DNA from 2 places in the Acetobacter sp. DmW_125128 genome. Region 1 is predicted to be linked to the other one. Evidence: predicted binding sites of a transcription regulator. Region 1 holds the regulator's gene; the other holds the start of a gene.

What was found. Region 1 encodes LexA, which represses DNA repair genes until DNA is damaged. Its sites were predicted from a motif close to TGTTCTANNTANGTTC; they were not measured.
Region 2: FKW19_RS04220 (ImuA family protein) is a predicted target of LexA. The motif match lies at 12,037-12,052, and genes of this name have one in related genera.

The regions. Positions count from the first base shown of each region.
Region 1 is NZ_VHOP01000018.1:106,425-121,891, reverse strand. Features, by position in the region: gene FKW19_RS07295 (adenosylmethionine--8-amino-7-oxononanoate transaminase) at 1-889, opposite strand, end outside; gene FKW19_RS07290 (8-amino-7-oxononanoate synthase) at 932-2,113, shown strand; gene FKW19_RS07285 (alpha/beta fold hydrolase) at 2,113-2,805, shown strand; gene bioD (dethiobiotin synthase) at 2,802-4,199, shown strand; gene lexA (transcriptional repressor LexA) at 4,248-4,898, opposite strand; gene glp (gephyrin-like molybdotransferase Glp) at 4,984-6,258, opposite strand; gene rpmG (50S ribosomal protein L33) at 6,328-6,495, shown strand; gene FKW19_RS07260 (septum formation initiator family protein) at 6,609-6,938, opposite strand; gene eno (phosphopyruvate hydratase) at 7,109-8,389, opposite strand; gene FKW19_RS07250 (DUF3429 domain-containing protein) at 8,573-9,049, shown strand; gene thiO (glycine oxidase ThiO) at 9,151-10,122, shown strand; gene thiS (sulfur carrier protein ThiS) at 10,136-10,333, shown strand; gene FKW19_RS07235 (thiazole synthase) at 10,338-11,114, shown strand; gene FKW19_RS07230 (thiamine phosphate synthase) at 11,111-11,716, shown strand; gene recG (ATP-dependent DNA helicase RecG) at 11,728-13,875, opposite strand; gene FKW19_RS07220 (succinate dehydrogenase assembly factor 2) at 13,945-14,271, shown strand; gene mfd (transcription-repair coupling factor) at 14,353-15,467, shown strand, end outside.
Region 2 is NZ_VHOP01000010.1:29,129-44,595, reverse strand. Features, by position in the region: gene trbE (conjugal transfer protein TrbE) at 1-1,761, shown strand, start outside; gene trbJ (P-type conjugative transfer protein TrbJ) at 1,758-2,528, shown strand; gene trbL (P-type conjugative transfer protein TrbL) at 2,532-3,938, shown strand; gene trbF (conjugal transfer protein TrbF) at 3,938-4,621, shown strand; gene trbG (P-type conjugative transfer protein TrbG) at 4,618-5,625, shown strand; gene FKW19_RS04250 (TrbI/VirB10 family protein) at 5,622-6,857, shown strand; gene FKW19_RS04245 (DUF2274 domain-containing protein) at 6,850-7,089, shown strand; gene FKW19_RS04240 (pyridoxamine 5'-phosphate oxidase family protein) at 7,187-8,077, shown strand; gene FKW19_RS04235 (DMT family transporter) at 8,074-9,039, shown strand; gene FKW19_RS04230 (SOS response-associated peptidase) at 9,169-9,825, opposite strand; gene FKW19_RS04225 (ATP-dependent helicase) at 9,838-11,940, opposite strand; gene FKW19_RS04220 (ImuA family protein) at 12,097-12,912, shown strand; gene FKW19_RS04215 (DUF6504 family protein) at 12,842-14,362, shown strand; gene FKW19_RS04210 (error-prone DNA polymerase) at 14,359-15,467, shown strand, end outside.

The DNA of each region.
Region 1 (15,467 bases):
CTACTGTGGCGGCAAGGGCCATGGTGCCCCCGGTAAGCGCTTTTGAAAGCGTAATAATATCGGGCACAATACCAGCCTGTTCACAGGCAAACATGGTGCCTGTTCGGCCAAAGCCGGTGAAGATTTCATCTAAAATCAGCAGAACATCATGGTCATCCGCAGCTTTGCGTAAGGTGCGCAGTGTTTGTGGAGAATGAAACAACATACCGCCAGCACCTTGCACCAAAGGCTCGGTGATAATGGCGGTCAGTTCGTGCGCGTGCTTTGCCAACAGATTCATAAAAACGGCCGTGCTGGCCGCATCTACTGGCAGGGGAGAGATGACGTGCTCCATCAGGGCAGAGCCATAGAGATGGTGCATACCCTCTTCCGGATCGCAAACAGACATGGTGGCCAGTGTGTCTCCATGATAGCCGCCACGGAACGCCAGCATTTTGGTGCGTTTGGTTTGCCCTTTGTTCAAACGGTACTGAATAGCCATTTTCATGGCGACTTCTACAGAAACCGAACCTGAATCCGTAAAGAACACCCGCTCTAGGTCTCCCGGTAGCATGGCGCATAATCTGCTCGCCAAGCGTAAGGCAGGTTCATGCACCATGCCGCCAAACATTACATGAGGCATGGTTTCCATTTGCCGGCAGACGGCTTGGTGAATATGCGGGTGATTATAGCCGTGGCAGGCTGTCCACCATGCCGCCACGCCATCCACCAGTTCCCGACCATCTGTCAGGGTAATGCGCGTGTTATGCGTGCTTGCGGCGGCAAGAGGCGCAGGGGCTGTTTTCATCTGGCTATAAGGCAGCCAGATATGGGGCAGGCCCTGCGTGTACCATTCCGGCATGGAAGATAAAGATGAGCCGGAAGCTTCTGTCATGGAATGTTTCCCCATAGATGATTGACCCGCCCTTCAGGCTGCGGCACCACATGTTACATGACGCGGTTTGATAATCTTTTCCAGAAGGGGCTGGCGGATCTGTCTGCTCAGGGGCGTTTGCGCACCTGTCAGCAATGGCAATATGCGGGTGGTGCGCTGCTCAAGCGTTCAGATGGCGTTGTGGTCATAGATTTTTCGTCCAACGATTATCTGGGCCTGCGCATGCACCCTTTGTTGCGTGAGCGCGCATCCGCTTGGGCACAGGCAGAAGGCAGCGGCAGTGGTGCTTCCCGGTTGGTAACGGGTACATCCTCCCAGGCTTGTGTGCTGGAAAAGCGCGTGGCGCGGCTAAAGCATATGCAGGCGGCACGTTTGTTTTCTTCTGGCTGGCAGGCCAATGCCTCGCTGGTGCCAGCTTTGGCGCGGCTTTCTGCGCAGGTATGTGGTGCTCCCGCCGTTATTCTGGCGGATAAGCTTATTCATGCCAGCCTGTATCATGGTTGTGCAGCAGCAGGTGTCCGCCCGATTCGGTTCCGCCATAATGATGTGGCGCACCTTGAAAGCCAACTTCAGAAAATCGAAGGGGCAGGCCTACGCATTGTGCTGACAGAAAGCGTGTTCAGCATGGATGGTGATGTGGCGGATATTGCCGCGTTGCATGAGGTGGCCCAAAGATACGATGCGCTACTGTGCGTAGATGAAGCCCACGCAACCGGCATACTGGGGCCAGAAGGTGCCGGGCTGGCAAACGGGCTGGCAGATGTGGTGGTTGGCACATTTAGCAAGGCCTTAGGCAGTATGGGCGCGTTTATTGCAGCATCTGAAGGCTTATGCAGATGGTTGGATAACGCAGCTTCCGGTTTTATTTATTCCACCGCGCCGTCTCCTTTGGTGTTGGGGGCCGTTGATGCAGCGCTTGATCTGCTGCCGCAAATGGATACCCACCGCGCTCATGTTGGCGCACTTGCCGCCAGCTTTCGCCAGAAAATGCACGATGCCGGGCAGGATACCGGGCCATCAAGCACCCAGATTGTACCCATTCTGGTAGGGCAGGAGGCACAAGCACGCACTCTGGCCCAGAAAATGGCAGAGGCGGGTTTTCTTGCTGTGGCTATTCGCCCGCCTACTGTGCCACCGGGGAGCTGCCGTTTGCGGGTGGTTTTTCATGCCAACCATACATGGGCGCAAATGGAGGCTTTGGCTGATACGTTTATCCGCGCCAGCAAAGGCATGGCATAATGGCGCGGCTTTTACCCGTGTTTGTGCATGGCTGGGGGTTTGGGCCGGAATTCTGGCAACCTGTGCTTATGCAACTGAATTGGCCAGATGCCGTAACGCTGGATCTGGGTTTTTTGAAACCACAAACCACTGGCGCAGAAAAAACGGTTACGTTGGATGATCTGCGCCAAAGTCAGCACCCCATATTGGGAATTGGCCATTCCCTTGGGTTCATGTGGCTGATGCTGCAACGCAGGCAGGGCGTTTGGCCAGCCGAAAGCAGGTTTGCAGGTATCAACACGTTTGCCTGTTTTGCCAGCCGAGAAGATTTTCCTGAAGGTGTGGCACCGCGTATTGTGCAACGCATGATACGTGGCTTGGGGCGCGAACCTGCTGCTGTGGTGAATGACTTTCGCCAGCGTTGTGGGGCATCTTCCGTTTTGGCGGCACGCTGCCAGCCAGAAGCACTGGCATATGGGTTGGATATTCTGCGCACGGAAGATGTACGGGCAGATTTACCATTAAACCCATTAAATGTATTGGCGGGGCGGCAGGATGAAATTGCTTCCCCCAGTATGACCGAGGTTTCTTTTCGGGCTTCGGTCCATATAAAATGGGTAGAAAATGGTGGCCATTTGCTTCCTCAAACGCACCCGGTTGAGTGTGCTCGGTTTTTGGAAATGCTGCGCAACAGGATGGAACAACAACCATGAAAACACCCACCCGCGCCGCGCGTATTTGTAAAAGTTTTGATGCTGCGGAAAAGTATGATCAAGCTGCCACGGTTCAGCGTGTGGCGGCGCGTGAATTGTTCCAGCGCATACAAACCAGCATGGCGGGCAAAAGTCCCCTGCGTATTTTGGAAATTGGTTGTGGCACAGGATTGCTGACAGAGCATCTGCATGCTTGCTGGCCAGAAGCAGAAATTCTGGCCACAGATTTTGCCCCGAATATGCTGGCGCGGGCTAAAATGCGGCTAGGAGAAGCTGTTTCCTACCATCAGATGGACGCAGCCGCGCCGGATGTTTCTGGCCCGTTTGATGTGATTTGTGGCAACCTGATTATGCAATGGCTGCCTGAACCAGAAAAGGTTTTGCGCAACCTTGCAGGGCTTTTGGCTCCGGATGGTGTGTTTGCGGTTTCAACATTATTGGACGGTACATTTGCTGAATGGCAGCAGGCTTGCCAGCAGGAAGGGCGGCAGGCGGCAACCCCGGTTTATCCAGAATTGGCCGATGCACAAAGTTGGCGACCGGCCGCGTTTTCTGGCGGTTGGGCTGAGCAGGATATTGTGCAGGCTTTTGCAGATGGGATGGATTTTGTAAGGCATCTGAAAGCAACAGGTGCATCTACCCCACGTGAAGGGGCCGTACCATTATCCGTAGTTCAGTTGCGCCGTGTTGCCTTGCGGTTTCAGCAGGCAGGGTGCACCGTTACGTGGCGGGTTGGGTATGCCTGTTTTCGCAAACCGCCACGTAAGGGTGTGTTTGTAACGGGCACGGATACCGGCATAGGCAAAACCCTTGTGTCTGCTTGTTTGGTGCAGCGTTGGCAGGGCGCTTATTGGAAGCCCCTGCAAAGCGGTTTGGCGGATGAAGAAGGGGATACCCCTACGGTTAAGCATCTTGCGGGGGATGCGCCTTGTTTCAAACCCGCAGGGGCTTTTCTTGCATCACTTTCCCCCGATGCTGCTGCACGTGCGGAAGGCGTGCAGATTGATCCGGCCCAACTGGTGCTGCCTCAAGGTGAAGCAGACAAACCATTGGTTGTAGAAGGCGCAGGTGGCCTGATGGTGCCTGCAACGCCAGAGCTGATGATGATTGATCTGGCACAGCGTTGGGGCTTGCCCGTCGTGCTAGTAGCGCGTAGCGGGCTAGGCACTCTCAATCATACTTTGTTGAGTTTGGAAGCCTTACGCACACGGCAGATTGCCGTGGCCGGTGTAGTGTTAAGCGGCCCGCTTAATGCAGAAAACCGTGAGACCATAGAGCAAAAAGGTAAGGTACGTATTTTGGCAGAAGTACCATTTTGTGCGGAAATTACGCCTGCTGTGGTTTCCGAACTGGCAAAGCTTTTTCCGCAATGGGATGATATCTGCTCGGAATAGAAAAGCAGATGCCTACGGGGGAAGTTTTTTACCACGCAGGCACTTTGCTTAATACTGCCTGATAAGCCCAGCCAAGCAGCCCTGAATACGCAGTTTTTCAGCCGGAACAATACGGGTTTCGTAACTGGAATTGGCAGGTTCCAGCGCAATCATGTTGCCCTTGCGGCGCAGACGTTTGAGCGTCACTTCGTGCTCATCAATCAACGCCACCACAATCTGCCCGTTTTCGGCTTGATCCGTGCGGCGGATAATTACGTTGTCACCATCCAGAATGCCAGCATCCACCATGGAATCTCCAGCTACTTCCAACGCGTAATAATCTCCCGTACCCAGCATTTCTGTTGGAACAGTGAGAACGTGGGAGGTATCTGGCACGGCTTCTATGGGCAGGCCTGCTGCAATGCGCCCATAAAGCGGAATTCTTACGGTTTCAGCCTTAGGCCGGGTAAAGCTGGCACGCACCACATTGGGTGGCAATTCTTGCATTTCTGGCAGTTGAATAACTTCCAAAGCCCGTGCCCGATGGTGGTGACGGCGCAAAAAACCGCGTTCTTCCAGCCCGGAAATCAGCCGATGAATACCAGATTTGGAGCGCAGGCCCATGGCTTCACGCATTTCATCAAAGGAAGGCGAAAAACCTGTCTGTTTGAGGTGCGAATCAATAAAAAGCAGAAGTTTGTGCTGTTTGCGCGTTAGCATATCGCACCTCAAAAGCGGCTGTCGTAATGAAAAGAAAATCTTAGCCTTGTTCTATATAAGTTCTCTTTTTATGTCAAGGGAGAGATCAGGGCAGGCGGATAATCTGGCAGGGCATGCCTGCTTTTTGTGCTGGCGCAAAGGGAGCACGAATGACCAGAGCCTGGCTTTGCTTGAGAATATTCAGCTGGGCTGAATCCTGCCGGGAAAAAGGTGTGGCCACAGGTACAGCGCCTTGTGGGGAGGGCGCAAGTGTTGCGCGTAAAAAATCCTGCCTGGTATCGTTTTCTTTTACATCACAGCCCAGAATGGCGGGTTCTGTTTGCAGTTCGGTGCCAACGGGTAGGCCCATAAGGGCGTGCAGGGCAGGGGTTACAAACACGATGGAACACACCATGGCAGCCACTGGGTTACCGGGCAGACCAATAACGGGTGTGTTGCCGAGCTGGCCAAACATCAACGGTTTGCCCGGGCGCATGGCAATTTTCCAGAAATCCTGCTGCAACCCAATTTCAGCCAGCGCAGGGCGGACAAGATCGTAATCTCCCACGCTTGCACCACCAATGCTTACCAGCATGTCCAGCGTGGCCGCTTGGCGGAACTGGGTTGTCAGGCTTTCCATATTGTCTCGTGCAATGGGGAGCATAATTGTTTCTGCGCCCTGTTGTTGCAGAAGCGCTGCCACCATGAAGGAGGCGGAATTAAAAATGCCATCCGCAGGGGCTGGGTCTCCGGGCAGGATAATTTCATCACCCGTGGCCAAAATACCCACGCGCGGGCGGCGTGAAACCGTAAGCCAGACATGCCCACCCGCAGCCGCCAGCCCGATATCACGCGGGCCGAGTCTGCGCCCTGCTGGCAATAACGTGTCATTTTTCTGAAAATCCTGCCCCTGCTGGCGAATATACTGCCCTTGGCGCGCCGGAGCAGCCAGCTTGGCGTGGTCACCTTCACGCTGCACGTTTTCTTGAATGATAACGGTATCTGCGCCAGCGGGAATTTGCGCGCCGGTAAATAAGCGCACACATTCTCCTTTCTGCACGGTAACGGCGGATGGGTGGCCAGCGGGCACTTCGTCCACAATGTGCAAAACTGCGCCTTCCAGCGCATCTTCCGCTTTGGCTGCGTATCCATCCATTGCGGAAACAGAAACCGGTGGGTTGGCAGTGCGGGCATGCACCGGCTGGGCCAGCACCCGGCCACAGGCGTGTGAAAGCGGCACAATTTCCTGCCCGCATGTTTTTAGGTTTTCAAGAATTCGGGCGCGCGCAACAGCCACATCCAGCATAAAAATTCCTCCTTTTTGGGCCTGTTGCACCGCTTTGATGCAAGAATACTTGACCTTTTGCACTTGTATGCGCATTTTGCCGGCACTTGAACACCGTCGGTGCCGTTTATGCGGCTCCGTACATCATGCTCTGCTGAGGAAGTCATGGCCAAGACCAACGTTATCAAGATCCGTCTCGTCTCCACGGCGGACACCGGTTACTTCTACGTGACCAAGAAAAATGCTCGTGCACACACCGGCAAAATGGAACTCAAGAAGTACGATCCGGTTGCGCGTAAGCACGTCGTGTTCCGCGAAGCTAAAATCAAATAATCTGCATTCTTCGGAATGTGGATACGAAAAACGGCGCCCGAGAGCGCCGTTTTTTTTATGCCTGATTGTGCCAGAAAAATGCGGTATCCAGCACAGATATTAGGGGAAGGCGCTTAAAACAGCGGGTCTCGCCTATCGTAAGGCACAACAATATCGTTACGGTCTGCCATGTTCAGCATGGCGCGGGCGCGTTCATCCAGAATATCTGTATCCAGAGATTGCTCACGCAAGCCATTTACGCGGCGGTGCCATGCAGCTTGCTCAGCAATAGCATCCTGTTTGGATTGCTTGGCTTGTTCCAGCAGACCTAATTGCTGCTTATAGGCCTGAATACCATGATCGCCCTGCGTTGCGTTCCAGCCAAAATAGCCCGCAATGCCAAGAAAAACCAAAGGGGGCACAACCGCCCGCACTGTGCGACGAATGAAACGACCGATCTGCACTCTGGCGCTGCCTTTTTTCTGGTTCTGTGCAGCTTAGCCTGCACCTCTGGGTCTTCCTTTCTGTCTAAACCATGAAGTGTGGCAGCGCCAAGGCATGAGGGCATGAAAAAAGCCACCTCCGGGTGGGGAGGCAGCTTTTTTGCAATCTGTTGCGCCAAAAGCGCTGTAGCTTATGCGTTTTTCAAAATGGTGCGGCCTGCATAGCGTGCAGCAGTTGCCAGTTCCTGCTCAATACGAATGAGCTGGTTGTATTTGGCTGTCCGATCAGAACGGGAAAGAGAGCCGGTTTTGATCTGTCCACAATTTGTAGCCACAGCCAGATCCGCAATGGTGGAATCTTCCGTTTCACCAGAACGATGGCTCATAACCGCAGTGTAACCAGCGCGCTGGGCCATTTGCACGGCTTCAAGCGTTTCCGTAAGCGTACCAATCTGGTTAACCTTCACCAGTAGGGAGTTGGCAACACCAGCCTGAATGCCACGGCGCAGGCGTTCTGGGTTGGTTACAAACAGATCATCCCCAACCAGTTGGACTTTTTTGCCCAGTTCCTGCGTGAGTAGGGCCCAGCCTTCCCAGTCATCTTCTGCCATGCCGTCTTCGATGGAAACAATCGGGTAACGGCTCACAAGGTCAGACAGGTAGGACACCATGCCAGCGGAATCGAATTCCTTGCCTTCGCCTTTCAGGTTGTATTTGCCGTTTTTAAAAAATTCGGTGCTTGCGCAGTCCAACGCAAAGGTTACGTCCTCACCGGGGCGGTAGCCTGCGGCTTCTACGGCGCGGGTGATAAAGCCCAGTGCTTCATCGGCAGATTTAAGGGCAGGCGCAAAGCCGCCTTCATCCCCAACATTGGTGTTGTAACCAGCAGCGCTCAGGGCTTTTTTGAGCTGGGCAAAAATTTCCGAACCCCAGCGGATGGCATCGGCCACAGTAGGCGCACCCACCGGCTGCACCATGAATTCCTGAATATCAATGGGGTTATCTGCATGCTCCCCACCGTTGACAATGTTCATCATCGGCACGGGCAGAACATGGGCAAACACGCCACCAATGTAGCGGTACAGCGGAACATGCAGTTCGGCTGCCGTGGCTTTGGCAATGGCAAGAGATACACCCAGAATGGCGTTCGCACCCATACGGCTTTTATTGGGTGTGCCATCCAGATCAATCATGGCGTTGTCGATATCAATCTGATCTGCCGATTCGGCACCCTGTAGCGTGGGCAGGATTTCGTTTTCAATGTTCTCAACAGCCTTGAGAACACCCTTGCCACCAAACCGCTTGGGGTCACCATCACGCAGTTCTACGGCTTCATGCGCACCGGTTGAGGCACCAGAAGGAACAGCCGCACGCCCTCTGGCGCCGGATGCCAGCTCCACATCTACTTCAACCGTTGGGTTGCCGCGGCTGTCCAGAATTTCACGTGCGATAATGTCAACAATGGCACTCATTGGTGTTTCCGTTCCTTTATTGTCTGGCCTCTGGCGGGCAGAAGCCGGTGTTCTTTTTTTTGGTTCCGGGCGGAACACGGTGGGCAGGGTAAATCTGCCTACGGTTGCTAGTGGCCGCTTGTTGGGCTTTTCTGTCAACCACATTGGGTATGAAATTATCAGGTAAAGGCCTGCTGCACGTTCATGAAAAAACTTCCATTTCTGGCTGTCGTGCTCATGGTGGCAGGGCTTTTGCCCTTTGTTGCTTGCACATGCGGCATTGTATTTTTCGATTCCGGCGTGCCAGTGCCCAATCTGTTAATGGCGTTGGTCATTTACGGGGCGGTGTGTCTGTCCTTTATTGGAGCCGTGCATTGGGGTCTGGCGCTGGAGCTTGATCGCGCCATTTTAACCAGCGGGGCAGACAGAGCAGATAATTTGCGTTTGGTCTTGGGGGTTGTGCCTGCCTTTGCCGGATGGATTGCTGCTTATCTGGCGTATGCATGGGTGCCGCTTGCCGGGGTGATAATTTTGGCTGTGCTTTTCCCGCTGGTGGCATTGGCAGAGCGTGGGGCATGGCAACGTGGATGGTTGCCGCCCGGTTACATGGGCATGCGCTGGATTGCCACGGCGGTAACGGAATGTTGCCTGTTGATGGTGCTGCTTGTGCGCGCATTCTGAACATTAAAGCGGCATAACCTCTTGCAGAAGCAGGGTTTGAGGCGTGTTATAACACCAAGTTGTAGCAGCACATCGCCAGTAACGGAGGCAAGGTAGAGAGTATGAACGGCAAACCGCGCATTCTGGTAAAAGGGGCCGGTGTGGCGGGTATGACAGCCGCCGTAGCTCTGGCCGAACGGGGTGGAGATGTTACCCTGTATGACAGCGGAGGCCGCGTGGGAGCCGGGGCCTCATGGATGGCAGGCGGTATGCTTGCCCCATGGTGCGAGGCCGAATCTGCGCCAGAGGAAGTAACAGCCCAATCTATCGATTCGGTAGATTGGTGGGCGGAGCACGTGCCCGATGTTACGCGTGAGGGCAGCCTTGTGTTAGCGCCTGCGCGAGATGTGGGTGAAATTGCCCGCTTTGGCCGCCGCACATCACATTTTCAGACTGTAGGTACGGTAGAAATTACCCAGCTTGAGCCAGATCTGGCAGGCCGTTTCCATAAAGGACTGTTTTTTCCCGATGAAGGGCATGTAGATCCGCGTAAAGCCTTAAAGGCCCTTCTGGCGCGGCTGGAGCAATTGAGTGGCCGTGCCGAGTTTGGCGAAATAAGCCCGAATGAAGCTGCGTTTGACTGGGTGGTGGATTGCACCGGCTTGGCTGCGCGTAACAAGCTAGAGGGCCTGCGAGGTGTGCGGGGTGAAATGCTGCTGTTGCGTTGCCCGGATGTAACGCTGCATCGCCCTGTGCGCATGTTGCACCCCCGTATACCTGTTTACATTGTGCCAAGGGCTGACCATGTGTTCATGGTAGGTGCCACCATGATTGAAAGCGAAAATGCAGGTAGCATGACAGTACGTTCCATGATGGAACTGCTGAACGCGGCATGGACCCTCCACCCCGGATTTGCCGAGGCAGAAATTCTGGAAATGGGCACAGGCTTACGGCCATCTTACCTAGATAACATGCCGCGCGTGGTGCAGGATGGAAAACGCATTTATATCAACGGTATGTACCGGCATGGTTTTCTGCTTTCTCCCGCTCGGGCGCGGGAGGCGGCGGATTTGATATTTGGCGCACAAGCCTAAGGAGCAACGCCCGATGAAAGTTGTGGTTAACGATACAGCGCACGAAGTATCCGCCAAAACACTGGCGGCCCTGATAGATGAGCTTGGCTATAGCGGCGCACGCATTGCTACGGCGCTGAATGGTCGGTTTGTGCCCAAGGCCACGCGAGAGGGAACACAGCTGCAAGAGGGTGCGCAAATTGAAATTGTCGCTCCTATGCAAGGGGGCTAAGGGCATGGCTGTTTCATTTTACGGGCAGGATGTTGTCTCGCCACTTATGCTGGGTACAGCGCAGTATCCATCTCCTGAAATTTTGCGCGATGCCGTGCTGGCGGCACAGCCGGGCGTTGTGACCGTTTCTCTCCGCCGCGAATCTGCGGGGGAGCGGGCTGGACAGGCATTCTGGTCTCTTATTCAGGAACTCAAGGTGCCTGTGCTGCCAAACACGGCGGGCTGCCATACGGTTAAAGAAGCCGTCACCACTGCGCATATGGCGCGGGAAGTGTTCGGCACGGATTGGATCAAGCTGGAAGTGATTGGCGAGCTGGATACGCTCCAGCCAGATGTGTTCGGGCTTGTAGAGGCCGCCCGTATTCTTACGGAAGATGGCTTCAAGGTATTTCCCTACACCACGGAAGATTTGGTAGTGGCGGAAAAGCTGCTGGCCGTAGGGTGTGAGGTGCTGATGCCGTGGGGCGCTCCTATTGGTTCTGGCAAGGGGTTGAACAACGTGTTTGGCCTGCGGGCCATGCGGGCGCATTTTCCCGGCGTACCGTTGGTGGTGGATGCTGGCATTGGCGTACCCTCACACGCTGCGCAGGCGCTGGAGCTTGGTTATGATGCCGTGCTGATAAATACTGCCGTGGCCAAGGCGGGAGATCCCGTTTATATGGCCCGTGCGTTTCGTCTGGCAGTAGAGGCCGGGGAACTGGCCCGTATTGCAGACCCGATGGAAGAGCGCGATATGGCTGTTCCTTCTACTCCCGTTGCAGGAAAGGCCATGCTGGCATGACAGCTCTGCCCCAAAAGATTTATCCCGTTGTTGATAGCGCCATATGGGTGGACAGGCTGGGGGGTGCAGGCGCACGCTTTATTCAGCTTCGCCTGAAAGACATGGATGAAGATGCGCTAAGGGCAGAAATTCGCCAAGGGCATGCGTATGCCAAGCAGCACGGTGTTTGCCTTGTGCTGAACGATTATTGGCAGATCGCGCTGGATGAAGGCATAGATTATATTCATCTGGGGCAGGAAGATCTGGATACGGCAGATCTGGCCGCTATTCGTAAAGGCGGTATTCGCCTTGGCATCAGCACCCATTGCCACGAAGAGCTAGATCGCGCTCTGGGTTGTAACCCGGATTACGTGGCCCTTGGTCCTATTTGGGAAACCAAGCTGAAAAAAATGGCATTCGGCCCCCAAGGCCCGTTGAAGCTGACAGAATGGCGAAAGCTGATTGGCAACCTGCCACTGGTTGCCATAGGTGGTATTACGCTGGAACGTGCTTGGGCGTGTATTGAAGCCGGGGCCGATAGCGTTTCTGCTGTATCGGCCTTTATTCGCCAGCCAGACCCAGAAGGGCAGGTTAAGGCGTGGCTGGCTGCCGTAGAGGGCTAAAGCACACCCGTTTAGCCGCCGCTAAAAATGCGTGCGGCATCGGTTTTATTAAACAGCGCCAGCAAAATACGGGCTGCTACTCGCAAGTTCTTTTCTGGTGTGCTGGTGGGTGGTCCATCTGGTAGAATCTCCGTGGCTTCCTCATGTGCGGTGTCTAACAGCATATCCACCAGCATTTCCGGTGCCATACGGTAATCAGGCAGGCCGGATTGGCGGCGGCCTGTTGCCTCCCCTCCGCCGCGCAGGCGGAAATCCTCATCTGCAATAAGAAAGCCGTCTTCTGTTTCCTTCAGGCAGGAAAGCCGACGGCGCGCCGTAAGGCCCAAGCCTTCATCATGCAGCATAAGGCAGAAGGAGGCATCCGCCCCACGTCCCACGCGGCCACGGAGCTGGTGTAACTGCGCCAAGCCAAAGCGTTCTGCATGTTCGATCACCATAATGGTGGCGGAAGGCACATCCACACCGACTTCAATGACGGTGGTGGCCACGAGCATGCGGGTTTCACCATTGGAAAAGGCTTGCAGCACTTCTTCGCGCACGTTGGCATCTTGCTGCCCATGTGCCAGCCCAATTTTATCTCCAAACCGTTCAACCAAAGCTGCATGGCGGGCCTCGGCAGCGGCCAGATCCATGGCTTCACTTTCAGAAACCAGCGGGCATACCCAAAAAATCTGTGCGCCTTTATCTAGAGCGCGACCAATGCCTGCCAGCACATCTTCAAAATTACCAAGGCTGTGCAGGGATGTGCGCACAGGCTTGCGGCCTGCGGGTTTGCCTTCCAACCGGCTGATCTGCATTTCCCCAAACCGGGTAAGCAACAGCGTGCGGGGGATAGGGGTTGCTGTCATTACCAGCATATCGGTCTCATGGCCTTTTTCTACCAAGGCCAGACGTTGATCGACCCCAAAGCGGTGCTGCTCATCAATAACGGCCAGACCTAGATCAGCAAATTTTACACCGTCCTGCACAAGTGCGTGGGTGCCGACCACCAGCTTGGCAGTGCCATCTGCTATATCCTGCAAGGTTTGTTTGCGCGCCTTGCCTTTGACAGAGCTGGATAAAAACGCCACCGGCACGGGGGAGAGGCGCCGGAACGTAGCCGCATGCTGGCGGGCCAAAATTTCCGTAGGGGCCATAAGGGCGGCTTGGGTGCCAGCTTCTACTGCACGCAGCATAGCCATAAGAGCCACAAGCGTTTTGCCCGCACCCACATCACCCTGCAAAAGGCGGCTCATACAGTGCGGAGTAGCCATATCGGCTTCAATCTCGCGCAGAACGTGTTTTTGGCCGTAAGTAAGCTCATGCCCAAAGCTGGCGAGTGCCTGCTTTTGTAAGGTGCCATCACCATTCAGGCTCCGGCCGGGCCGGGCGCGGGATGCCTGCTGGGCAATGCGCATGGCTAATTGGTCTGCCAGCAGTTCATCACACGCTAAGCGAGCCTGCGCACGCGTGCGGCTGCCGTGCCATGTATCACCTTGTGCGCTATCTGGAATGGTGTCTGGAAAGTGCATCCAGCTTAGAGCTGTGGCAAAATCGGGCCAGTTTTTTTGCATGATAAGCGCTTTATCGTGCCATTCAGGCAGGGTAGGCGGCAAAAGGCGCAGAGCGGCGGCCATAGCCATGCGCACCTGCCCGGTAAACAATCCAGCCGTAAGGGGCCAAACGGGGTCTAGCAGCGGAATGCGCTCTATCTGGTTTGCAGGCACCAGATAATCGGGGGACGTGATGGTGAGTTTATCACCAAAACGTTCAACCTTGCCAGAAAGGGCAATACTTTCTCCCTTTACAACCTGCTTGGCCTGCCAAGGGGAAAAGAAGGCAACTTCCAGTACACTGGTGGCATCATCAATCATCACGCGCCACGGTTGGCGGGTGCGTGGGGCGGGGCTGCGAATATCCTGCACCACGCCTGTAACGGTTGCGATTGTATCGGGCCTGAGTTGCGCCAATGTGGGGCGCAGCCTGCGGTCTGTAATGCTTTCGGGCAGGCAGAACAGCAGGTCTATCACCCTGCGCCCGCCCGCAATGCGGCCCAGCAGCTTGGCACGTGCGGTGCTAATGCCGGGCAGGCTTTCAAGCGGGGCCAGTAATGGGGCTAGGGCAGAATTGCCATCTTGCCCTGTAGCCGAAGAGGATGTGAAGGAAAGGGGACTGGACACAAGCGATACACAAGCCTCTGTTTGGCAGGCTGACAGACAGGTTTAGCAACGGTATAGGATACCAGCGCCATGCAAGACAATTTTACAGTTTCTCCCTCATCTTCCTCCAGCGCATCTGGCGTGGCGGAAGATAATCTGGCTGCCCGCAGGCGGCGGCTGAAGTTCCGTGCCAACCATCGGGGCACGTTTGAAACAGATATTCTGATTGGCGGCTTTGTAGAAGCCAATGCAGATACCATGACGGCAGAAGAACTGACGGACATGGAAAACATTCTGGAAATGCCAGATCCGGAACTAACAGACTGGCTGTTTGGCCGCCTGCCATTGCCGGAAGAGAAAGCCACCCCCATGTTACGCCGTATGGTGGAAGATAGCCGTATCAGGCGCGGCGGTTAGTATAAACCCTTCAGGCTCCGGCACAGGCATGCTGGCGGCTTGCGGGGTTTGCGTATTTAAGCAGAACAGGCGGATACCAGGATGACAGCACAAACAGGCGCACAAAAGCGGATAGCAACCGTATGGGGCGTGCCAGAAGGGTATGATGCCCTTTTGCTGGGCCGCCGTGCGCGGGATCATAAAGGCCCCGTGCTGCATATTGCGCGAAATGATGCCGCTATGGCCCGCCTGAATGATATGCTGGCCTTTGTCGCGCCTGATGTGGAAGTGCTGCGTTTTCCCGCATGGGATTGCCTGCCGTATGACAGGGTTTCTCCCAACCCTTCCATTGTGGCTGAGCGTGTTTCCACCCTTACGCGCTTGCTGGAACCCGCAAAAGGTCGCCCACGGCTTGTGCTGGCTACGGTGAACGCCGTGGTGCAACGTGTTGCCCCACGTAAAACGTTTGAGGGGCAATCCCTTTCTATTCGCACGGGGGAAAGTCTGGATCAGGGCTTTCTGATCGAGTTGCTGATCGCCAATGGTTACACCCGCACGGATACCGTGATGGAAGCCGGGGAGTTTGCAACCCGTGGCGGTATTTTTGATTTGTACCCCGCCGGGGCGGGTGAACCCCTGCGGCTTGATCTGTTTGGCGATGAAGTTGAGAACATCCGGGCGTTTGATCCCGGTTCCCAGCGTTCTACCGCTAAGCGCGATGGGCTGACACTTTGCCCTGTTTCCGAATTCTCATTGGATAAGGAAAGCATTTCACGCTTCCGCACTGGCTGGCGTGATGCCTTTGGCCCCGCAGCAACGTCTGACCCACTTTATGAACATATTTCAGACGGGCGCAGGCATCCGGGCATCGAGCACTGGCTGCCTTTGTTCCATGATCATTTAGAAACGCTGTTCGATTATCTACCCGATGTGGCTGTTTCACTCGAACATCAGGCAGAGGATGTGCTTAAAGCCCGGTTGGAAATGATAGAAGATCACTATCAGGCCCGCCGCCAACCTGTGCGGGAAGGGGAAATACCTTACCGTCCGCTGCCTCCGCATTTGCTCTATCTGGATGAAAAAGGGTGGGATGCCAGCTTGGCTCGTGTGCCTGTGGTGGCATTTAGCCCCTATGCACAACCCGAGGGCGCCGGAGGTGTGGATGTAGGTGGCCGTCCGGGCAAGATGTTTTCCAAAATTGTACCCGGTGCCCAGCG
Region 2 (15,467 bases), on a different contig from region 1:
CTGAAAACCCTGACGATTACGGGTTTCCCCAGCCGCACCTTTCCCGGAATTCTGGACGATCTGAACCGTCTGGCCATGCCGTATCGCTGGTCCACCCGTGCCATTCTTCTGGACAAGACCGACGCCACCAAGGTGCTGACGAAGATCCGGCGTCAGTGGTTCGCAAAACGCAAGAGCATCGCGGCCATTGTTCGCGAAGTCATGACCAACGAAGCATCCGTGTTGGTGGACAATGATGCCGCCAACAAGGCGGCCGATGCCGACCTCGCGCTTCAGTCGCTCGGTGCTGACGATGTCGGGCAAGCCTACATCACCGCGACCGTCACGGTCTGGGATGGCAGTGCCGGCATCGCTTCCGAAAAACTCCGTCTTGTGGAAAAGATCATTCAGGGTCGCGACTTTACCTGTATGACCGAGACTCTGAACGCGGTCGAAGCATGGCTCGGCAGTCTGCCCGGTCACGTCTATGCCAATGTGCGCCAGCCCCCGGTCTCGACCCTGAATCTGGCGCATATGATCCCGCTCTCCGCCGTCTGGGCCGGGCCGGAGCAGGATGTCCATTTCAGGGCGCCGCCGCTCTTCTACGGCAGGACCGCCGGAGCAACGCCGTTCCGGTTTTCTCTCCATGCCAGCGATGTGGGTCATACGCTGATCGCAGGACCGACGGGAGCGGGGAAGTCAGTGCTGCTGGCGCTGATGGCGCTCCAGTTCCGGCGCTACGTGGGGTCGCAGATCTTCGCTTTCGATTTTGGTGGCTCCATGCGCGCCGCAACACTCGGCATGGGCGGCGACTGGCATGATCTCGGTGGTGGTCTGACGGATGAGGACGGGCTGGGTGTGGACGGCTTTCCCGGCGTTTCACTCCAGCCTCTGGCCCGGATTGATGATCCGGATGAGCGCAAATGGGCCAGCGAATGGCTGGGCCAGATTTTTGTCAGTGAAGGCGTCGCGCTGACGCCGGAGGTGAAATCCTATCTCTGGTCGGCCCTGAATTCCCTCGCGTCCTCCCCAGAGGAGGAGCGGACCCTATCGGGCCTGGTCGCACTTCTTCAGTCCAACGCACTGAAACAGGCGCTCGCACCCTACTGCCTCGGCGGTCCCTACGGTCGCCTGCTTGATGCTGACACCGAGCGCCTGGGTGATGCCGATGTGGTGGTGTTCGAAACCGAGGGGCTGATCGGCTCCGGCGCAGCCTCCTCCGTGCTGTCCTATCTGTTCCATCGCATTGAAGGACGGCTGGACGGACGACCCACCCTGCTGGTGATCGACGAAGGCTGGCTCGTTCTCGATGACGGGAATTTCTCCGGCCAGTTGCGGGAATGGCTGAAAACCCTGCGCAAGAAAAACGCCAGCGTCATCTTCGCAACCCAGTCTTTGTCGGATATCGCCAACTCGCCCATTGCCCCGGCCGTGGTCGAAAGCTGCCCGACGCGGATCTTCCTGCCCAACGAGCGCGCCATCGAACCGCAGATCATGGCGATTTATCGCGACTTTGGTCTGAACGACCGTCAGATCGCCATCATCGCCCGCGCGGCCTCGAAGCGGGAATATTACTGCCAGACCCAGCGCGGCAATCGTCTCTTCGAACTCGGGCTCGGGCCGGTGGCACTCGCCCTGTGTGCGGCTTCAGGGAAGGACGACCATCGTCTGATTGATGCTGTGCTGGCGGAGCACGGGCGGGAGGGCTTTCTGCCCGCGTGGTTTGAGGCGCGTGGTGTGCCGTGGGCCTCGGACCTTCTGCGACACGGAGGCGTGCCATGACGGAAAGATCTTTCCGTATTCGGGCAAAATATTTCCGTAGCGGTTATACCGCAGCTGTGGGCGCCGTTCTGTTTTTTCTCATGCCGGTCGTCCCTGCCTGTGCGCAGTGGGCGGTCTATGACGGAGCCAACCATGTCCAGAATGTTCTCATCGCAGCACGGACTCTTCAGCAGATTGATAACCAGATCACATCGCTGGCCAACCAGGCGCAGATGCTGGTCAATCAGGGTCGCAATCTGGCGAGCCTCCCGCTTTCGACACTTTCGACGCTGCAATCGACGATTTCCCAGACGACAGCACTCCTCGCGCAGGCGCAGAACATTGCCTATAGCGTCCAGTCGGTCGAGCAGCAGTATCAGCAGTCCTACACATCCGTCTCGTCCGGCATGTCTGACAGCACCCTCTTCAGTCAGGCACAGACACGCTGGCAGAATTCCGTCGGTGGGTTCGAGGATGCCCTGAAACTGCAGGCCCGGGTGGTCGGCAACATCCCAACCGACAGTTCGGCCATGACGCAACTGGTCTCGGCCAGCCAGAACTCTGCGGGTGCGTTGCAGGCGGCACAGGCCGGAAACCAGCTTATGGCCCTGCAATCCCGCCAGTTATCTGACATTCAGGCGGAGCTTGCCGCCAACGGCCGGGCTGCTGAACTGGAACGTGCCCGACAGGCTGCGAACGAAGCCGGCGCCGAGGCACAATACCAGCATTTCGCGCAGTACGACGCCTATGTTCCCGAGACTGTCTCCGTTCCCGGTTCGGGAGACTGATCGATGGACGCCAGTAATGTCGGGATTATCGACGGGTTCCTGAACACCTTCGAGACCACCATCGATTCCGGTTTTGGATTGCTGCGGGGCAGCGTCGTGTCCCTCGCCGGATCGCTCTCCGTCCTTGATATGCTGCTGGCCGGGCTGTTCTGGGCCTGGGCGGTGGACGAGGACATTGTCCAGCGTCTGGTCAAAAAGACGCTTTATGTCGGCTTCTTTGCCTTCGTCATCAACCATTTCAGCCATCTCTCGAGCGTCGTTTTCAACAGCTTCGCCGCGCTCGGTCTTAAAGCGGGCGGGGGAACGCTGACACTTGCCGATTTCATGCATCCGGGACGGCTGGCCGCGACCGGCCTCTCCGCCGCACAACCGCTGCTTGATGCGGCCAGCAAACTGGTGTTTTCCTTCGGCGCAATTGCCAGCATCGTACAGATCCTCGTGCTGCTTCTGTGCTGGTTCATCGTGCTGGCGGCCTTCTTCATCCTCGCGGTGCAGCTTTTCGTCGCGATTGTCGAATTCAAGCTCACCAGCCTCGCCGGGTTCGTGTTGATCCCGTTCGCCCTGTTCAACCGGACGGCCTTTCTGGCCGAGAAGGTTCTCGGGAACGTCGTTTCGTCCGGTGTGAAGATCATGGTGCTGGCCGTCATTTCCGCCGTCGCCTCCGGCCTCTTCAAACAGTTCACGACCTCCTACGGGAACAGTTCGCCCACCATCGGACAGGCGCTGTCCGTGGTTCTGGCCTCCCTGTGCATGGTCGGGCTTGCGATTTTCGGCGGTTCACTGGCCAACGGCCTGATCTCCGGCGCCCCACAACTTGGCGCGGGTGCTGCTGTCGGCACCGGTATGGCGGTCGGCGCCATGGGAGCGGCGGCTGTCGCCGCCCCTGCCGCCATCGCCTCCGGTGGTGGCGCGGCTCTGGCCGCCACGGCAGCAGCCGCTCGTGGCGGGGCCGCTGCGGCGGGGGCGGCCTCAAGCGCCTATTCCATGGGAGCCATGAGCGCCGCGGGTGGGAGCGCGGGCGCGCGCATGGCCGCCGGGCTTGGTGGTGTCGCCCGCGCACCAGGTGCCGCAGCCATGAACGCAGCAAAGAGCAGGGCGTCCGGGGCCGCAGCGTCCATGAAACAGAGTTACGGCGCCGGTGCTCGTGGCGCCTTCACCGCAACAGGGGGGCGCTTTACCGGCGGAGCCGCTTCCGAGGCGGGTGGCGGGAATTCTGCCGGCCCGTCAGACAGCGCCGGCAAAGGTCAAGGCGGCGGCGCCGGCTCTGCTCCCGACAGCAAGCCCCCACGCTGGGCACAAAAAATGAAGCGTCGCAATGCCGCGACCCACGCGGCCGAAGCGGCCCATGTCATCCGCTCCGCCGATGGCGGCGGTGGATCGGCAGCCATCGATCTTTCGGAGAAACAATGATGTTCCGTCGCTCTACCACACGCTACGGGATCACACCCGAACCCGTGACACCCTATCAACACGCAGCCCAGATCTGGGATGACCGGATCGGCTCCGCCCGTGTGCAGGCCCGTAACTGGCGGCTGATGGCTTTTGGCAGTCTGTTCCTCTCGGCAGCACTCGGGATCGGCCTGGTCTGGCAGTCCGCGCGTGGCACCATCGTCCCCTGGGTCGTGCAGGTCGACAAACTCGGCCAGACACAGGTGATCGGCCCAGCGACCTCGGCCTATGTTCCGACCGATCCGCAGGTGTCGTGGTATCTGGCGCGCTTCATCGAAGATGTGCGTGGCCTGTCCGCCGATCCTGTCGTTGTGCGGCAGAACTGGCTGCAGGCCTACGAGTTCACCATGATTTCCGGCGCACAGGCGCTGAACGACTATGCCCGCCTCAACGACCCGTTCTCACGGGTCGGCCACGAACAGGTCGAGGTCGATGTGTCGTCGGTCATCCGGGCATCGCCCGGCAGTTTCCGCGTGGCCTGGACCGAACGGCATTACCGCGACGGCGCCTTCACGGGAACCGAACGCTGGACCGCTATTCTCACGGTCATGATCGTCACCCCACGCACGGCCGATCGCCTGCGGAAAAACCCGCTTGGCATCTATGTCACCGCCATCAACTGGTCGAAGGAACTCGGACAATGATCCGCATGGTCTTGCGCGCCCTGCCGCTGGCGCTGCTCACCCTGTCCGCCTGTGCCGGACAGTATCATCCGCCCGCCATTCGCTATGATGATGCGGCGCGGGCTACACGCCTGCCCGATCCACCCAAACCGGTGCAGGTGGTGGAAATCGCCAGACCTTTGCCGCTGCCGGGCCAACTGAAACGCCTGCCGTCGCGCAGCGTCCAGGCCCGGCGAGGTGCGCCGGAGGTTGCCGATCCGACCGTGCGTGTGATTCAGGCGAACGTCGCCGCCCGGATCCAGCCGACGCGGGCGGGATTTATCAATGCCGTGCAGGTTTATCCCTACAGTCCCGGCGCGCTCTATCAGGTCTACGCGTCGCCCGGTGACATTACCGACATCATGCTCCAGCCCGGCGAAAAGCTGGTCGGAAGCGGGCCGGTTGCCGCTGGTGACACCGTCCGGTGGGTGATCGGGGATACATCGAGCGGCAGTGGTACTGCCAAGCGTGTCCATATCCTGGTCAAGCCGACCCGTCCCGATCTCACGACCAATCTGATCGTCAATACCGACCGCCGGACCTACCTGGCGGAACTGCGTTCCACACCGGCGACCTACATGGCGTCCGTGTCGTGGGACTATCCCGAGGACGATCTGATCGCGCTGCACCGTCAGAATGACGACGCCGAAGAAGAGGCTCCTGTGGATGCGGGGCTGAATCTCGACGATCTGCATTTTCGCTACGCCATACAGCCAGCAAAAGGCGGGGTGCCCCCGTGGCTGCCCTCGCGGGCTTTCGATGACGGACGCAAAGTCTATATCGCTTTCCCGAGCGGGATCGGGCAGGGGGATCTGCCACCTCTTTTCGTGCTGGGGCCGGACGGGAACCCGGCTTTGGTCAATTACCGGGTCCGCCAGAACTGGATGATCGTTGACCGCTTGTTCGCCGCGGCCGAGCTGCGTCTCGGCGACAAGACCAGCGAGCAGCGCGTGCGCATCGTGCGCACTGACGGGCGGCCGTCATGAGCGAGGACAGAGAAGAGGGGGCAGGGCAGGACACCGCTCCACGCCCTGATCAGAATGCCCCGCCCAATGGGGGAAACCCGGCCCCACCGGCGACGCCCCCCGATCTGCGCCTCCGTGCCGAGCGTCCACGCGTCGTGCGTCTGTCGCGGACGGTGATCTGGTCACTCGGGGGGATCGGCGTCATCGTCGTGGCGTTCGCCCTCGGATATGCGTTGGAAGCCAGCCATCGAGCGCCGTCAGCATCAGTCGGTCCGGACAATGCGTCCCCACCATCTGCGGCAGGTCTGGACAACCTCCCGAAAGATTATTCCAATGTGCCCAGGCTCGGACCCGCGCTTCCCGGTGATCTGGGCAGGCCAATCCTCAACGCGCAGCGGCAGGGCAAATCAATCCCTGCCAATGCGATCGGCAACGAGGATGCGCGTCGGGCTCAGCAGGAAATTGATGCCGCCATTGGCAGCAAACTGTTTGCCTCAGTCGATGTGCGTGATCAGCATGACGTGCAGCCGGCTTCATCTGCGACCTCAGCGTCCCCTGGCCAGGGTGCAGGAACGACCAGCACCGGACCACAGGCAGAGAACCGGGCCTTTCTCGCGGGTCAACCTGACCGGCAGACCATCAGCCCCGATCGGATTTTGCCGCTCCTCTCCCCTTACGTGCTTCAGGCCGGAACGGTCATTGCGGGCGCGCTGAACACGAAGATCAGTTCCGATCTTCCGGGCCAGATCGTCGGGCACGTCACCCAGAACGTCTATGACAGCCCGACAGGGCGCTATCTCCTGATCCCGCAGGGCAGTACGCTGTTCGGTGCCTATAACAGCGGCATTTCCTTCGGGCAGCAACGCACCCAGATCATCTGGACCCGGCTGATTTTCCCGGACGGCGAAAGCCTCGTGCTGGAGAAACTGCCCGGCGCCGACGCGATCGGCCAGTCCGGCCTGTCGGACGAGGTGAACAACCACTGGGGCCAGTTGTTCAAAGCCGCACTGGTGACCACGCTGCTCAGCGTCGGGTCGGAAGCTGGCACGAGCCAGAGCGAGAACAATCTCGCCCAGGCCATTCGCAGTGGCGCCAGCAACGGGTTCTCTCAGGTGGGATACCGGCTGGTCGACCGCTCACTCGATATTCAGCCAACCCTCACCGACCGTCCCGGTCTGCCGTTCACGCTTCTGCTGGGGCGCGACCTGATACTCAAACCTTATGTTGCGAAAGGAGAACATCGCAATGGATAAGCTTCGTATCACCGCAATTCCCGACAGTCGTCCTGTCCGGATGACGATTGCCTTTCCCGCGGACATTCATCGTGACCTTCTTCTGTATGCCCGTTTTCTCGCGGAGGAGAATGGCGACGACACCAATGTCGGCAAGAACCCGGCCCGTCTGGTTCCAATTATGGTGGCCCGGTTCATCGAACGTGATCGTGTGTTCCTCAAGAAACGGAAGGAGGAAGGCGAAAAACCCTGAAAGTGAATAGCCAATAAACGGACCGTTCTGTATTGTTGCTCGGAGATGCTACGTGGCATGTTTGCCTCATTCAGTTCCGACATGACGGATCACGACGATGGATAACACGGCGACCGCATTTCACGAGGGCGAACGGCGTGCGCAGGCACTGGCTGGCGTGGCCGCACCTTCGAGCACTTTCATTCGCTCCTTCATGACAGAGCAGCATCGCACGTTCTTTGCATCGCTGCCTTATGTCGTGCTGGGTGCCCTTTCTCCCGACGGCTGGCCGGTTGCAACGCTTGCTACCGGCGTGCCCGGCTTTCTCTCAAGTCCTGACGAGATAACACTTCATCTCGCCTGGCATCCCCTATCAGGAGATCCTGTGGCTGAAGCGCTGGCGCCGGAACGCCCGATCGCGATCCTCGGGATCGAGTTTGCGACACGCCGACGCAACCGCGCCAACGGCACCGTTCTGGCGAACGACGCGGACGGCATCCGGATGCGCGTTCTGCAGAGTTTCGGAAACTGTCCAAAATATATCCGCCCACGTGAGCCACGATCGCTGCTTCGATTACCCGGTGCCGTGGAGAGATATCCGGCACCAGACGCTGAGGCGCGCGACGTCATCATGACCGCCAGCACATTCTTCATCGCCTCCTGCGCATCGTCTGTCGTCCACGGCGGCATGGATGTCTCGCATCGCGGCGGACCATCAGGTTTTGTGCAGCTCAACGGTGATGTCCTGACTGTTCCGGATTACCCAGGTAATCGTTATTTCAACACGTTTGGAAACTTTCTGGAAAATCCTCGGGCTGGTCTTCTCTTCATCAATTTCGACAACGGTGATCTTCTGCATCTGACGGGTGAGGCGTCTGTTTCGTGGAGCGGTGCAGGGCGTTCGTTTGATGTGCGTATTCGAGAGGTGATCCGACGCAGGAAGGCTCTGTCGCTCGGTTGGGTGGAGGGACCTGATATTGGGATCGTATCGTCGAGCCACGACGTATGACCGCAAACCGCATTCGTACTCCACGCATCGTAGAGCGTGTTATGGCGTATGCGTCACTTGGATTGCCACCGCTGTTCTGGGCCGGAAATTTTATCGTCAGCCGTGCGGTTCGCGATCTGACCGCACCCCTGACCCTGTTGACCGTCCGCTGGGTCGTTGCTTTTGTCTGCCTGTCGCCGTTTGCGCTCCCTATCATGCGCCGTGATGCTCCTCGTTATTGGCAGCATCGCTGGCTTATGCTCGGGACGGCGCTTACAGGGATCGTCGGCTTCAATGCCCTGATCTATGTTGGTGTACGAACGACCACGGCGAGCAACGCCCTTCTGATGAACGCGCTGATACCACTCATGATTGTTTTCTTCGGTGCGATCTTTTACCGGCAGCGACTTACACTCGCTCAGGGCGCTGGTCTGATACTTTCGTTGTTGGGCGTGTTCACGCTGGTTCTGCACGGCCAATGGTCACAATGGAGCGCCCTCGCGCTCGTGCCGGGAGATGCTGTTGTCCTTGCTGCGATGGCTTGCTTTGCGTTTTACACGCTCTGGATCCGTCGCCTGCCGGCAGACCTCGACCGGTTGGGTGTGCTGGGTGCTCATATCACGATCGGCGTCTGCCTCCTGTTGCCGCTCTGGTTCATCGCTCCGATAAGTGCGACATCTGCTCATTGGACGATTTCATTTGCCGCAGCTGCCTTATATGTGGGCATTTTTCCGTCCGTTCTGGCCTATTTACTCTACATGCGCGCTGTCAGATTTTTTGGTGCGGAACGTGCAGGCCTGAGCATTCATCTGATCCCGGCCTTTGGAGTCATACTCTCGACGTTGTTTCTTCACGAACGTCTGCATCTCTGGCACGCTACAGGCATTGTAGCGATTGCTTTGGGTCTGGTGTGTTCGTCTTTCCGGCAGGCCTCTGCACCGCCGACCAATGGCGGCGATGTCTCGCACGTTCGGGAAGTATGAGCCCAACGATATGGAGATCACCACACGATTAACTCTGATTGATGAGAGATCAGCATACTTGGGATTTTTGTTGCACTCGTCTTTTCTACTTATATCCGGGATGAAAAATGCAAGAAGTATGATCCCATTTTAGCTTCCATTTTCCACGAGGTAGGGTGGTTCACGACGGGCCAAACGCCCATCTGACAGAGGCCGTTGAAGCCCCAGCGCCTCCTCTGCTGGCGCATTCATCCACACATCCAGCTCATCCGGCTGCGTCAGAATCACCGGCATGGCTTTCGGATGGATGGCTCCAACTTCCCGGTTTGCCTCGGTGGTCAGAAATCCAAACAGGTCATCCGTTGTCTCTCCATCAGCCAGTTTCCGCACGGATGTCCATCGGCACCAGATACCGGCAAAGAAAGCCAGCGGCTCTCCGTCGCTGCGGGCAAACCACACAGGCTGTGATTTCCCATCAGGCAAACGCTCGGGTTCCGAGAACGCTGTCAGCGGAACCAAACAGCGGTGCTCCACCCCTTCCCAGCGCTTCCACCATGCAGATCCCGGATTGCGGATATTGGTCACACCGCGATCCACCTTATGGCCTTTCAGGTAACCGGGGGGAGTCGGCATACCCCAGCGGGCCATGAGCAGTTCACGACCGCCTTCCCCGTTCCTCACAATCGGCGCCATCGTATTCGGGTAGATCTCCGGCAGCGGCTGGAGATTGCCCGTGCGATCCTCAAGAACTTTCGCGATCTCGCGGATCGCCTGCGGGTTGGAAGTCATGGAATAGAGATTGCACATCCGCCTGCTCCCTTACGACCACATGCCGCGTAATCTGGCTGCCATATCGATCCGCACCGACTTCACCGCCTCCTGCCTTGCCTGCTCTTCCGGTTTCACGACAGGCCATGACACGGCTTCGAACAATGGCAGCATGTCCCGGTCGATGAAGCGTGTACGTGAAGCATAGACATGTCGGTCGCCCCGGCTGTGCTGGCCATGCACATAGAAACGCTGCGGCACCATGATATCGAGACTGTCTTTCGCCCTCGTCATGGCCACATAGAGCAGGCGGCGTTCCTCCTCGATATCGTCCTGCTCGCCCGTCGCCAGATCAGACGGAATGCAGCCATCGACTACGTTCATGAGGAACACATTCTTCCACTCCTGCCCCTTGGCGGAATGAATGGTCGAGAGGATCAGATAGTCTTCATCCAGCAACGGCACGCCAGCCTGATCGGACGTGGCATCCGGCGGGTCCAGCGTCAGTTCGGTCAGGAATTTCTCGCGTGACGGGTACCCTCCGGCAATCTGCTCAAGCTGCACCAGATCGGCCAGACGGGTGGAGGCGTCCTCGTGCAGCCGCTCCAGATGTGGCTCATACCAGTACCGCGCGGCTGCAATCTCGCCCGGCCAGCCGACCTGATGGCTGCCGAGAGCGGTCAGCATATTCACGAAACCCGCCCAGACCTCACCACTCCGCTGTGGCGCTTTGACATCCTTCAACGCCTCGAAGGGATGGGCATTCTCGCCCATCGTATCCAGCACGCGCCGGGCTGAACCCGGCCCCACGCCCGGCAGAAGCTGCAATACCCGAAAGCCCGCGATGCGGTCGCGTGGGTTCTGGGCAAAACGCAATAGCGCCAGCATATCTTTCACATGCGCACTGTCGAGAAACTTCAGGCCACCGAATTTCACGAACGGAATATTGCGCCGGGTCAGTTCCACCTCCAGCGTGCCGCTATGGTGCGAAGCCCGGAACAGCACAGCCTGCTGCTTCATTGGTGTTCCGGCCTCACGCTCTTCCAGCACTCGATCGGCAATGTAGTTGGCCTGCGCCGTGTCATCCCAGATAGTGACCAGTCGTGGCTTTTCCTCCGAAGCCCGCTCGGTCCACAGATCCTTGGTGAACCGCTCCGTCGCCTCGCCGATCACCGCATTGGCGGCATCCAGAATGGGTTTCGTGGAACGATAGTTCCTATCCAACGTCACGATGCGCGCCGGGGAATCGAAAGACACTGGAAAATCCAGAATGTTGCGCACGGTCGCCGCCCGGAAGGCATAGATGCTCTGCGCGTCATCACCCACCACCGTCAGGCCTCGGCCATCGGGCTTCATGCCCAGCAGCATCTCCGCCTGCAGCCGGTTGGTGTCCTGATACTCATCGACCAGCACATGATCCCATTTGCCGCCGATATCTGCGGCCAGAACCGGGTTGCTGACCATTTGCGCCCAGCACAGCAGCAGATCGTCATAATCCAGCACGCTCTGCTCCTGTTTCGCCGTGACATAACCGGCGAAAAGCTGTTTCAACTGGGCTTCCCAGCCCGCGCACCACGGATAGTGCTTCAGCAATACATCGGCGAGCGGCGCGCCTGAATTCACCACACGGGAATAGATGGCAAGGCACGTGCCCTTGCCGGGGAACCGCTTCTCGGTTTTGGAAAATTCCAGATCATGGCGGATCAGATTCATCAGGTCAGCGGAATCTTCGCGGTCATGGATCGAAAACGCCGGATCCATGCCGATCTGCTGGGCATACTCCCGCAGCAGCCGCGCACCGATGGAGTGGAACGTCCCAGACCAGGCCAGCGCGTCAGCGAGAGGTCCGGCCTTGTCGCCCAGCACGGTTTTGCAGATGCGTTCTACCCGCCGCGTCATCTCCACACTGGCGCGGCGCGAGAAGGTCAGCAACAGGATGCGGCGCGGATCAGCCCCTGAGGCGATCAGATGCGCGACCCGATGGGCCAGTGTGTTGGTCTTGCCCGAACCAGCCCCGGCGATGACCAGCAGCGGGGATGAATCCGCCCCGCCTGTCGAGACTCCGGTCCCGTGCGTGACAGCCTGTCGCTGGGCCTCATTCAGACGGGACAGATAATCATCGCTGCCCGAAGCAGGAGAAGGTTCTGGATTCAATTCCTTAGCGCACTTTCATCAACGATACTGATCGAACATCGCTAACCAGCATGCCGGATACAGAGCGAATTTGCATTGACTTGCGTAGCATGATTGGAACAAATCAGGAACATATAATCAGGAAATTTGCCTGCATAAGGGACGCCGAGCCGTGACATGACTGCTGAAACCCATAAAAAACCCGGTCTGGAGACGCTGCGGGCCGCGATCAGTCGTCTCGAAGGACAGACCAGTCGCAAGCGTGCCACACTGCCCTTTGGGTTAGCGGAGATCGACCGGAGACTTCCCGGTGGAGGGCTGACTCTCGGAGCCCTGCATGAGATCGCTGGAGGCGGCAACGACGCCCTCAACGCCGCTGCCGCCGCCCGTTTTGCTGCCGGTATCGCCGCACGTACACAAGGTCAGGTGTTATGGATTGTGACAGTTGCCGATCTGTTTACTCCCGCACTTCAGCAGGTTGGCCTTCCACCCTCGCGGGTGCTTTTTGTCGAGAGTGGCACCGATCGTGACGTGCTGGCCTGTTTCGAGGAAGGACTGCGTCATCCGGGCCTGGGCGCGGTGGTCGCCGAAGTCGGTCGCCTGACCATGACGGCTTCGCGCCGGTTGCAACTCGCGGCTGAAAGCGGTGGCGGCATCGGTCTCGCCCTCCGACGGTGGAGACGACAGAGGGATGCCGCTGATTTCGGGCAGCCGACGGCGAGCACCACACGCTGGCGGGTCTCGCTTCTGCCATCGGCGCCGCTGCCGGTTCAGGGGGTAGGGGAGAGCCGCTGGTTGCTGGAACTGATCCGGACACGATCCGGCGAAAGCGCCGACTTCGAGGTGGAGGTACGAAATGGACAGGCAGGATTGCGGATTGCCGGAAGTCCGGACAAAACAGCAGGAGCCGAGGCGAACCACGGTGATCTGGCTTCCGTTCTGGGCCACCGACCGGCTCCGCCGCGAGCAGGGCGACGCCGCGCCTCCGCCTGAACAGCCACTGGTCCTCGCGGGGCGCGAGGGCAGTCGTCGCGTCGTGCTGGCCGCCGACCGCGCTGCCCGTAAAAGCGGGGTGGTGATCGGAATGCCAGTTGCCAAAGCGCAGGCGCTGATTCCGGGCCTGGCGGTTCAGGACGGTCAGCCCGAAGCGGACCGTGCGGCGCTGGAACGGCTGGCGCTGTGGCTGCAGCAGCGGGTCAGTCCCATCGTGGCGGTCGATGCGTCCGGCAAGTCGGCGGACGGGCTGGTTCTCGACACCACCGGAGCCGATCATCTCCTGGGCGGTGAGGCCACAATGTTACGTGACATTGTTCGTCGCCTGAACGGATCCGGTATCACGGCGAGAGCCGCCGTCGCTGATACGCTCGGAGCAGCCTATGCTGTCACGCGCACCACGCCGGGCACGGCGATTGTCGTTCCACCCGGAGAGCACGTCGCTACTCTGGCGGATATGCCGATCGCTGCTCTCCGCCTCCCGACCAACGTCGTTGCCGGAATGGCCGACCTCGGCCTGACTCGGGTCCGCGATCTCGAGAACGCGCCTCGCGCCCCGCTGGTGCTGCGCTTCGGTCCGGAAATCACACGAAGGCTGGATCAGGCCTATGGCAGGGTGGAGGAACCCATCCTGCCGATCCGTCCGGTCGATCCCGTCGCGGTGTCGCGCAACTTCGCCGAGCCAATTGCCGCCGCCGAAACCATCGCGCGCTATATAGGCAAACTGGTGCCGCCGCTCTGCATCGGCCTCGAAGAACGCGGCCTCGGTGCACGGCGACTGGATCTCCTGCTGCATCGTGTCGACAACGCCGTGCAGGCGGTGCGTCTCGCGCTGGCTCGGCCCGTCCGCGATCCGAAGCATCTGCTGCGTCTTCTGTCTGACCAGATTGAGACCATCGAACCCGGGTTTGGCATCGAGCGTATGGAACTGATTGCCATGCTGGCCGAACCAGTGGAGCGGCGCCAGCAGGTCTCATCCCTGATTGAAGAACCGGAGGCCGATCTGTCCGGACTGGTCGATACACTGGCCAACCGGCTGGGCAGCGGGGCGCTTTACCGCGTTGTGCCAGTGGAAAGCGATGTTCCCGAGCGTTCAGTTCAGCGAGTACCGCCGCTTGCGCCAATTCAGGATACGACCTGGCCCGAAGGCTGGCCGCGACCGACCCGTCTGTTGCCGCGACCCGAGCCGATCGAGACCATGGCCATGCTACCCGACCATCCTCCGGTATTTTTCGTCTGGCGAGGCCTGCGCCACAAGGTGAAATGCGCAGACGGGCCGGAGAGAATATTCGGAGAATGGTGGAAAGGTGATGCGGAGCTGACCACGGCGCGGGATTATTTCCGCGTCGAGGATACGTCTGGCGAGCGATTCTGGCTGTTCCGCGCCGGTGACGGCGAACACGGCGAGACCGGATCGCAACGTTGGTTCCTGCATGGGCTCTTCGCATGAGCGCTTCGGCACCGCGCTACGCCGAACTTCAGGTCACGAGCTATTTCTCCTTTCTGCGCGGCGCGTCGTCGCCCGGTGAACTGTTCGGGCAGGCGAAGGCGCTCGGGATCACGGCCCTCGGTGTTACCGACAGGAACACGCTTGCCGGCATCGTTCAGGCGCATCTTGCCGCAAAGGAATTCGGGGTGCGCCTGGTTGTCGGCTGTCGCCTCGATTTGGAGGACGCGCCGCCCGTGCTGGTCTATCCGACCGACCGGGTCGCGTATGGCAAGCTGTGCCGCCTGCTGACGCTCGGCAAGGCCCGGGCGGGGAAGGGGAAGTGCCGCCTGCTCTGGCGTGATCTGGTGGAATGGGGCGAAGGACTGCTCGCCGTGCTGGTGCCGGATGTCGCCGACGAGGAGTGTGCGGCGCATCTGCGGCGGTTGCGGGAGGCGTTCGGTGACCGCGCCTATATGGCGCTCACCCTGCGCCGCCGCCCCAACGACCAGATGCGGCTTTACGACCTGGCCAATCTCGCCCACGCCCAGCGCGTGAAGACTGTCGTCACCAACGACGTGCTGTTCCATACCCATGATCGCCGCATCCTGCAGGACGTCGTCACCTGCATCAGGCACAACACCACCATCGAGCACGCAGGCTTTGCCCGGGAGCGTCACGCCGACCGCTACCTGAAACCACCGCCGGAGATGGCGCGGCTGTTTGCGCGGTATCCTGAGGCGATCGACCGCACGATGGAGATCGTCGAACGTTGCCGGTTCTCTCTGGACGATCTGGCCTATCAGTATCCCGACGAGATCGAGATTCCGGGCCAGACCCCGCAACAGGCGCTGGAGGACCTGACATGGCAGGGGGCGCGGGAGACCTATGGCGGCATAATCCCGCCGGACGTCGAGACGATTTTGCGCCATGAACTCACGCTCATCGGGCGCATGCAATACGCGCCGTATTTCCTGACGGTGCATTCCATCGTTCGTGAAGCGCGGCGACGGGACATTCTCTGCCAGGGACGGGGCTCGGCGGCCAATTCCGCCGTGTGCTTCGTGCTCGGCATCACCGCCATCGACCCATCGCGCACCACGCTCCTGTTCGAGCGGTTCATTTCCGA